Regions from separate parts of the Lysinibacillus sp. NPDC096418 genome, predicted to be linked through region 1. Evidence: riboswitches for the same ligand, from Rfam matches in the RefSeq annotation. Region 1 holds a riboswitch; the other holds the start of a gene.
The links. Region 1 has a riboswitch for FMN ahead of ribE (riboflavin synthase). Riboswitches for the same ligand answer to the same signal wherever they lie in the genome.
Positions count from the first base shown of each region.

Region 1 (4,238 bases):
GACAAGGGAACTTGCTGTTCAAGTAAAAGAGGATTTTACGAATATCGGTAGATTCAAACGCATTAAAGCAACAGCGGTTTATGGGAAACAGCCAATTGCCATTCAAAAAACAGAACTAAAGCAAAAAACACATGTCGTTGTTGGTACGCCAGGGCGCATGCTAGATCATATTGAAAGAGGCACATTGGTCTTAGACAAAATTCGTTATCTTGTCATTGATGAGGCGGACGAAATGCTGAACATGGGCTTCATCGAGCAAGTTGAATCTATTATTAAACAAGTACCTCAAAATCGTGTGACGATGTTATTTTCAGCTACATTGCCTGAAAAAGTAAAAGATTTAGCGCTTAAGTATATGAAAACACCGACTGATGTCGAGATAAAGGCAACAGGATTGACGACTGATAAAATTGATCACTCTCTTTACGTTGTGGAAGAAGATCAAAAACTATCTGTGCTACGTAACGTCACGATTGTTGAAAATCCAGATAGCTGCATCATCTTTTGCCGCACAAAGGATAGAGTCGATACATTGTGTGAGCAATTAATCAATTTTGGCTATAGCTGCGATAAAATTCACGGTGGAATGGTACAGGATGCACGACTTGAAGTGATGAATGATTTTAAAAGAGGCGATTTCCGCTATCTGGTTGCCACAGATGTAGCTGCTCGCGGTATTGATATTGATAATATTACGCATGTCATCAACTATGATTTGCCATTAGAGAAAGAAAGTTACGTTCATCGTACGGGAAGAACGGGACGAGCAGGACTGCAAGGGAAAGCCATCACACTTGTAACACCATTTGAAGATCGTTTTTTAAGTGAAATTGAAGACTATATTGGCTTTAAAATTCCTAACAAATTAGCACCAACTGAAGAAGAGGCTTCGCAAAAGAAAGCAGCTTTTGAAGCGAAAATGGATATTGAACCGGCATTGAAAAAGGCCAAAAGTGAAAAGCTTAACGAGCAAATCATGAAGCTCTATTTTAATGGTGGTAAGAAAAAGAAGCTGAGAGCTGTAGATTTCGTTGGAACAATTGCCAAAATAAGTGGTGTAACAGCTGAGGATATCGGCATCATTACAATTACAGATACATTTACTTACGTAGAAATACTAAACAATAAAGGGCCGATAGTCTTGAAAAACATGAAGAAAACGACAATCAAAGGTAAGTTATTGAAAGTATATGAAGCAAATAAGTAAGAACAAACAGCCAGTTCACGGTATTTTACCATGGATTGGCTGTTTTTTTGCGTTTGTTCAATGTAAATACTTAACTATTTGGCTGTAACCAGGCATGATGGACATGTTTAAAGTCATATAATATAGGTAAATGGATTGTTAGTATTTTATTGAGGTTGGGGGTTTTTAATTGACAGTAGAGAAGAAGTCTATATATGCCGTCTTTGGTCCAGAGTTTTCGGGAATTGTGCTCACATTTCATGAATATCTAAATAGAGTAAAAGGCAAGAAAAAGACGATTGGAAAAAAGTTTTCATGTGAAAAAACGGCCTATCAATGGCTAGAAACCAATAAGATATCTTCTGTGAATTCATTAAAATCAACTAAACCAAAAGAAACGTTTACCAATAAAATAAAGAAAGAGTCTAAACAAAATACAGAAGTAGTCATCTATATTGATGGCAGTTACAAAAATAGTCGTGGGAAGTATGGAGTCATTGGTTTTGCACCGATGAGGACGGAGCCGTTATTTAAAACGTTTGGCTATGTTTTTGATGAGGAGTTCAATAAACTACATAATATCGGTGCTGAATTAATGGCCTGTTTACGCGCGTTAGAGTGGGCATACAGTAATGGTATGAAAACGGTTCATATTATTTACGATTGTGAGGGAATTATCATAAATCAGGAGAAGGAGCAAACTCAAGGTGCGCGTAAGACATATTATCAAACAGTTCAAGCGTTCAAAAGTAAGTTAGACATTCATTTTTTACATGTACGCCATGGAAATAACGTCTTACATCAAAAGGCGCATATACTATCTCAGATGGGTATTCATTAAATTAAGGAGTATGAAAAAGTATTAGTGGATAATATTATTAAATAATGTTATCGTTAGTGCTAGTTAAATAGAATTTCCTTCGGGGTAGGGTGAAAATCCCAATCGGCGGTGATGAAGCAATTCAAAGTCCGTGAGCGAAAGCTGATTTGGTGCGAATCCAAAACCGACAGTTATAGTCTGGATGGGAGAAGGATTAAAGTGTAATCTTTTTAAATTTGTCTGAATTTAAAAGGTCTATTTGTGTACGCTTTTTTCAAACCTACTTCCCATCGCCTACGTTGGGGAGTTTTTTATTTAGCTGAAAATGAATATTTTCGTATGTTCTTCGGGGTAGGGTGAAATTCCCAATCGGCGGTGATGAAGTAATTCAAAGTCCGTGAGCGAAAGCTGATTTGGTGCAAATCCAAAACCGACAGTTATAGTCTGGATGGGAGAAGAACAATTGAGATGGTAGCCTGTGGAAATTTTTTGTATCCATAAGGTTTATTTGTTTACGTCTCTTTTACATAACCTCCCAAGCCCCTTACATGTAAGGGGCTTTTTATGTGTTTTGAATTAGAAATGAGGTGAGACGGATAGCATCATTGAACTGACGGATAGGGCAGCTGAAGTAGTGGATAAAAGTCAAATAGAAAGCAGGTGACAGAATGTTTACGGGGATTGTAGAAGATGTTGGTGCAGTAAAAGCGTTACAAAAAAATAGGCAAAGCATGAAAATCACGGTTGCATCACCTATGATAACTGCAGATGTCAAGCTAGGTGATAGTATTGCGGTCAATGGAGTTTGTTTGACGGTGACGCATTTTAATGAGCGAGAGCTGACGATGGATGTGATGCCTGAAACGGTAAAGGCAACAAACTTACAGCAGCTTGCAGTGGGAGATGCTGTGAATTTAGAGCGTGCAATGTCTGCGAATGGACGGTTTGGTGGACATTTTGTATCTGGGCATGTAGATGGAGTAGGCAAAATTTTGCGTAAACGACCTATGGCCAATGCGGTGTACATTGATATTGAGGTAGGAGAAGAATTGACGAGCTACTGTATTCCAAAAGGCTCGATTACCATTGATGGTACTAGTCTGACGCTATTCACCGTTGAAAAAAGCAGTGTAACGGTATCGCTCATTCCGCACACGTACAAGGAAACGATATTAGGTATGAAAAATGAGGGTGCCCTTGTTAATATTGAAACGGATTTGGTCGGCAAATACATTGTTAATCAATTACAACGTGGGCAAGCAACTTCGACTATTACGAAGGATTATTTAACACAACACGGATTTTAAGGGGGCTTTAATTTTGCTAAATACAGTTGAAGAAGCATTAGAGGATTTGAAACAAGGGAAAATAATTGTCGTGGTAGATGATGAGGACCGTGAAAATGAAGGCGACCTACTCGCGTTAGCCAAGTATGTGACACCTGAAACGATTAACTTTATGGCTACATATGGTAAGGGTCTAATTTGTACACCCATTTCGCAACAGCTGGCACAAAAATTAGCACTTCATCCTATGGTCGAAAATAATACTGACAATCACCAAACGGCATTCACCGTTAGTATAGATCATGAGGATACAACTACAGGAATTAGTGCCTACGAGAGGGCATTAACGATTCGTAAAATGCTAGATCCACAAGTGGAAGCGGCTAATTTCCGTAGACCAGGGCATGTGTTTCCACTCATTGCAAAAGATAATGGTGTCTTGGAACGAAGAGGGCACACGGAGGCGACGGTCGATTTAGCTAAGCTTTGCGATAGCGATCCAGCAGGCATTATCTGTGAGATTATGGGCGACAATGGTGAGATGTTGCGATTTGATGAGCTAGTAACGTACGCTGCAAAGCACAACTTAAAAATGATCTCTATTGAGGCATTAGCCACATATCGACGTAAACAAATTGAAGTAGTAAAAAAATTAACAGTGTAAAAGGGGAGAATTCATTATGGGAAAAACATTTGAAGCACAATTAATCGGAACAGACTTGAAAATTGCGGTGGTAGTAGGGCGTTTTAATGAATTTATAACAAGTAAGCTATTAAATGGAGCACTAGATGGGCTAAAACGTCACGACGTGGATGAAGATAATATTGATGTTGCATGGGTGCCAGGTGCTTTTGAAGTACCGTTCATAGCCAAACAACTTGCTGAAACAAAGAAATATGACGCAATTATTGGACTTGGTACAGTCATTCGCGGCTCTACAACACA
Region 1 covers NZ_JBIWEY010000016.1:60,126-64,363, forward strand. The annotation lists gene ACIQZG_RS13435 (DEAD/DEAH box helicase) at 1-1,207, shown strand, start outside; gene ACIQZG_RS13440 (reverse transcriptase-like protein) at 1,377-2,027, shown strand; FMN riboswitch at 2,099-2,224, shown strand; FMN riboswitch at 2,345-2,470, shown strand; gene ribE (riboflavin synthase) at 2,675-3,313, shown strand; gene ribB (3,4-dihydroxy-2-butanone-4-phosphate synthase) at 3,327-3,956, shown strand; gene ribH (6,7-dimethyl-8-ribityllumazine synthase) at 3,973-4,238, shown strand, end outside.

Region 2 (4,238 bases), on a different contig from region 1:
ACTTGAAAATTGTACTGGGGATCAAAAAATGGTCATTGTAATGCGCTTTTTCCAAGAGTTATCGATATCAGAAACTGCGCAAATACTTGATTGGACTGAGGCGAAAGTGAAAACGACTCAATTTCGTGCAATTAAAGTTTTACGAGAACAGTTACAACATGAGAGAGAGAAGGAGGCGAAGTGGCAATGACTCATAAAGATTTCGATGGTGACCAACTAGAAAATTTAATGAAAAACGCCCCGAAGCTTCCTGATTCCAGATCAAAAGAAGATGTATTAAACCGCCTGCTGGCAGATGCTCGTCTACAAGATAATACGCATTTGCAGGCAGCGATAGACGAACCGATAGAACCAATAGAAATACCACAAGAGCAACGTCAACAGACCGCTTCCATCCAAGAGGAAAGGGCTGTCGTGGCGAAAAGAAGCCGTAAGAATAGTAAAATACCTGTTTTTATAAGTATCGCTTCAGTTTTTGTACTCACATTACTTGTCGGTATGATAATGAATAATAATTCAACAGGAGATAAGGAAAGTATAAAAGCCGAAAGCTATTCAACTGTGCAAACTGACGAAGCAGAGAGTGTTGAAAAAGCAAATGCTTTGATGGACAAGGATGCTTTTGTTAATGATACACGCATGATGTCACTACGTACATCTGTTTATGAAGAGGATTTAACGGAAGCTACAGCATTGCGCATTGGTTTAGCCAGTAGCGCTGCAGAAAGTGTACCGGTTACTTTTGTTATACCTAATGAGCGTGTCGTAGCTGATTTTGGTGATGTAAAGCCAACTACCCTCCAATTATATGAAAAGTATGCACCGCAAATTGATGAAGAGGCAATGGGATTTGCAGAGTATCATCCGTATAAGGGAGAGCTAAAAGAGCAGGGAGAGACGCTTGTACACGTATTACCAGAGGAAAATGAGTATGATGGAGCCTCGGCAACAGTGAACATGTACACAGGTTCATTAAAAGATACATTCTCAGATTATAAAGAGGTCGCGGTGAAAACAGCTGAGGGGAAAGCATACGAGTTTTCACAGGTTGGTGAACCGAGTGAACCGATACAAATGACAGGGATAGTTAATCACTACAATTATTACTTGCTCAAAGAAAAGAACGGTGTAGAATATTTATCACCGAATTTCAGGGAAACATTTGAAACAGTGACAGAAGCACTTCAGGGAATGCATCTAAAAAAGGATGATATTTATGTGCCAGTTGTACCAGAAAAGGTGACTTTTGCTGTGACAGAGGCAAAAGATGGTGTTATTGTGACGTTTGATACTCCGTTAGATTTAACCGTACTAGGTGCGGTCCAGGCAACACAGTTAGTGGAAGCAATGATGTTGACAGCAGCAAGCTTTGATCAACAATTACGTCTTGAAAATCTAGTACAAGACAGCTGGGAAGGATTTAATTTTAACGAGTATTTGCCGATGCCAATGGGAGCTAATAAACAATATATGCAGTAGTATAGGAGCAGCTATCCATTTAGGGTAGCTGTTTTTTTGTAAGTATAGAATGGTATTTAATGCATAGTAAATAAATTGGAATAATTTTAGAGCGGAAGTATTTACTTTTTACTCATAATTCATTATAGTAAAGTTGTAAGATAAAAAATAATATTGATTCATCTTCGGGGCAGGGTGAAAATCCCGACCGGCGGTAATAGAGTCGTAAATTGCTTGTATAGTCTAAAACTACACAAACTCGAAAATTTACAATACTACTCTTTAGCCCGCGACCTGTGCAAATTTTTTTGCATGGCTGACTTGGTGTAATTCCAAGGCCGACAGTTACAGTCTGGATGGGAGAAGATGGAGGTACGATCGTCATTCGTTGTTACGAATTATAGCTGTGTGTGGACGTTTTTTTAAGTGTATATTTTTACACAGTTTGCGCAAAAAAATGGCTATAAATGGCGTTTTTTAATCATGCCTATTCTCCCTTATGCTTTTTGCATAGGGTTTTTTTCGTTAACAGGAATCGATAGTGTCGTTGCCTTTCTTCTTGCAAGATTGAATCAGCAAAGAGGAGAGAGCTTTTCAATGAAGAAAAATGTCAAACTACAATCGTTTATTACGATTGGCATGCTCAGTAGTATTTCGTTTTTACTAATGCTTTTTAATTTCCCAATTCCACCATTTCCAGCTTTTTTAGAAGTGGATTTCAGTGATATGCCTGCACTTATGGCGGCAATCACAATGGGACCTATGGCAGGTATTTTAGTAGAATTATTTAAAAATGTCCTAGACTGGGTTTTCTCAGGCACACCAACAGGAGTACCAGTTGGTCATATCGCAAACTTTGCGACAGGGATTTTATTTATTTTACCAGTAACATTTATTTTTAATCGATTTAAATCAATGATTGGTCTTGTAAGTGGTTTAATCTTAGGAACTATTACGATGGCTATTGGGATGAGTATATTAAACTATGTTTTAATCTTACCAATGTATACGTACTTCTTAGGGATGGAACCGGTTGTTGGAGATTCGTTATATACTATGATCGTCGCGGGTATTCTACCATTCAACCTTGTAAAAGGTGTATTGATTACGTTCATTATGGCGTTTTTATATACAACAATGCGTAAGTGGGTAGAGCAACAACGTAAGATGTATTTATCAAAATAATATGTTAATCCCTGGGAGCATTCGCACTCAGGGGTTTTTTAGTTGTGTTTTTTCATGTAGAATGAGAGTGAGTATAGAGAGTTGAGGAGTTTGATTAGATGAGTGAGAAAAATGGGCAATGGTCTAGTAAGTTAGGATTTATTTTAGCCTCGGCGGGGGCAGCAATCGGACTTGGTGCGATTTGGAAGCTACCTTACGTCACGGGGCAAAGTGGGGGCGGAGCATTTTTTCTGATCTTCGTCTTGTTTACACTATTAATTGGTTTACCGATGTTGTTATCTGAATATATTTTAGGACGTGGCACACAATCAGAAGCAGTGACAGCATATAAAAAAGTTGCTCCTGATAAACCGGCTTGGGCTTGGGTTGGTCGTATGGGTGTCCTTGGTTGTTTCCTACTACTAACTTTTTATAGTGTGGTAGGCGGTTGGATTTTTATATACAGTGGTCTTGGTGTGGCAGGAAGTATTATCGATCCTGCTGTTGACCCGAATGCATTGTTCGCTAAAATAATTGGCACGCCGTTGATTACATTAGCCGGCCTTGCTATATTCACGCTTGCGAATGTCATAGTAATTTCGTTAGGTGTGCAGAATGGCATTGAAAAGATGAGTAAATGGATGATGCCATTATTATTTATTATTTTTATCGTACTAGTAGTACGTGCGCTTACGTTAGATGGAGCGATGGAGGGTGTTAAATTCTTTTTATGGCCTGATTTTACGCATATTACAGGTCGAGCAATACTAGAAGCGTTAGGGCAATCTTTCTTCGGTTTAGCAGTGGGATTCTCATGTTTAGTAACCTATAGCTCATACTTGAAAAAGGATGTGAGTTTGGTGAATTCGGCGGTTTCAGTAGTTTCGCTAACGGTACTGGTGTCGTTTTTAGCAGGCCTAGCAATCTTCCCGGTTGTGTTTGCTTTTGATTTAGAACCAGCTGCTGGACCAGGGCTACTATTTATGGTGTTACCAGCTGCATTTAGTCAAATGCCTTTTGGAGAATTGTTCTTGGCGTTATTTTTATTACTTTTCTTATTTGCGACACTAACATCATCGTTTAGTTTGTATGAAATTATTGTAGCTGCGTTTATTAAAAAGTGGAACATGTCACGAGCGAAGTTAACGATGCTACTTGGCGTTGTGGTATTCATCGCTGCAATTCCGGCAGCGTTATCATCGAGTGTATTAGCAAATGTATTGATTTTCGGAAGAAGCATATTTGATGCGACAGACTTTTTAGTGTCGAATTTAATGCTGCCGCTTGGTAACCTATTTATTTCGATTTTTATTACATACGTGGTGAATAAAGAGTTTGTAAAAACAGAATTATTGGTAGGTAGTAATATGGGACAAGGCTTTTATTCTACTTACCGTGTACTCATGGCGTCTTTCGTGCCGCTAGTTATTATTGTCGTGTTGTTCAATATGCTATTACAATATTAAAAAGAAGCAGTGCATATTAGAATTCTAATATGCACTGCTTTTTTTAAATGATTAATAGTATATTCCTAAAGCTAAAGTCAGTAGTATTAATACTCACTTAATGATAATTCTCCAGACCAATCGCCTTTTATGACTTGTTTTGCATCTTCC
Region 2 covers NZ_JBIWEY010000015.1:35,966-40,203, reverse strand. The annotation lists gene sigX (RNA polymerase sigma factor SigX) at 1-190, shown strand, start outside; gene ACIQZG_RS12875 (RNA polymerase subunit sigma) at 187-1,479, shown strand; FMN riboswitch at 1,636-1,830, shown strand; gene ACIQZG_RS12870 (ECF transporter S component) at 2,056-2,643, shown strand; gene ACIQZG_RS12865 (sodium-dependent transporter) at 2,742-4,088, shown strand; gene ACIQZG_RS12860 (STAS domain-containing protein) at 4,175-4,238, opposite strand, start outside.
Region 2: linked by a shared signal. The riboswitch ahead of ACIQZG_RS12870 (ECF transporter S component) and the one ahead of ribE (riboflavin synthase) in region 1 are both predicted to bind FMN.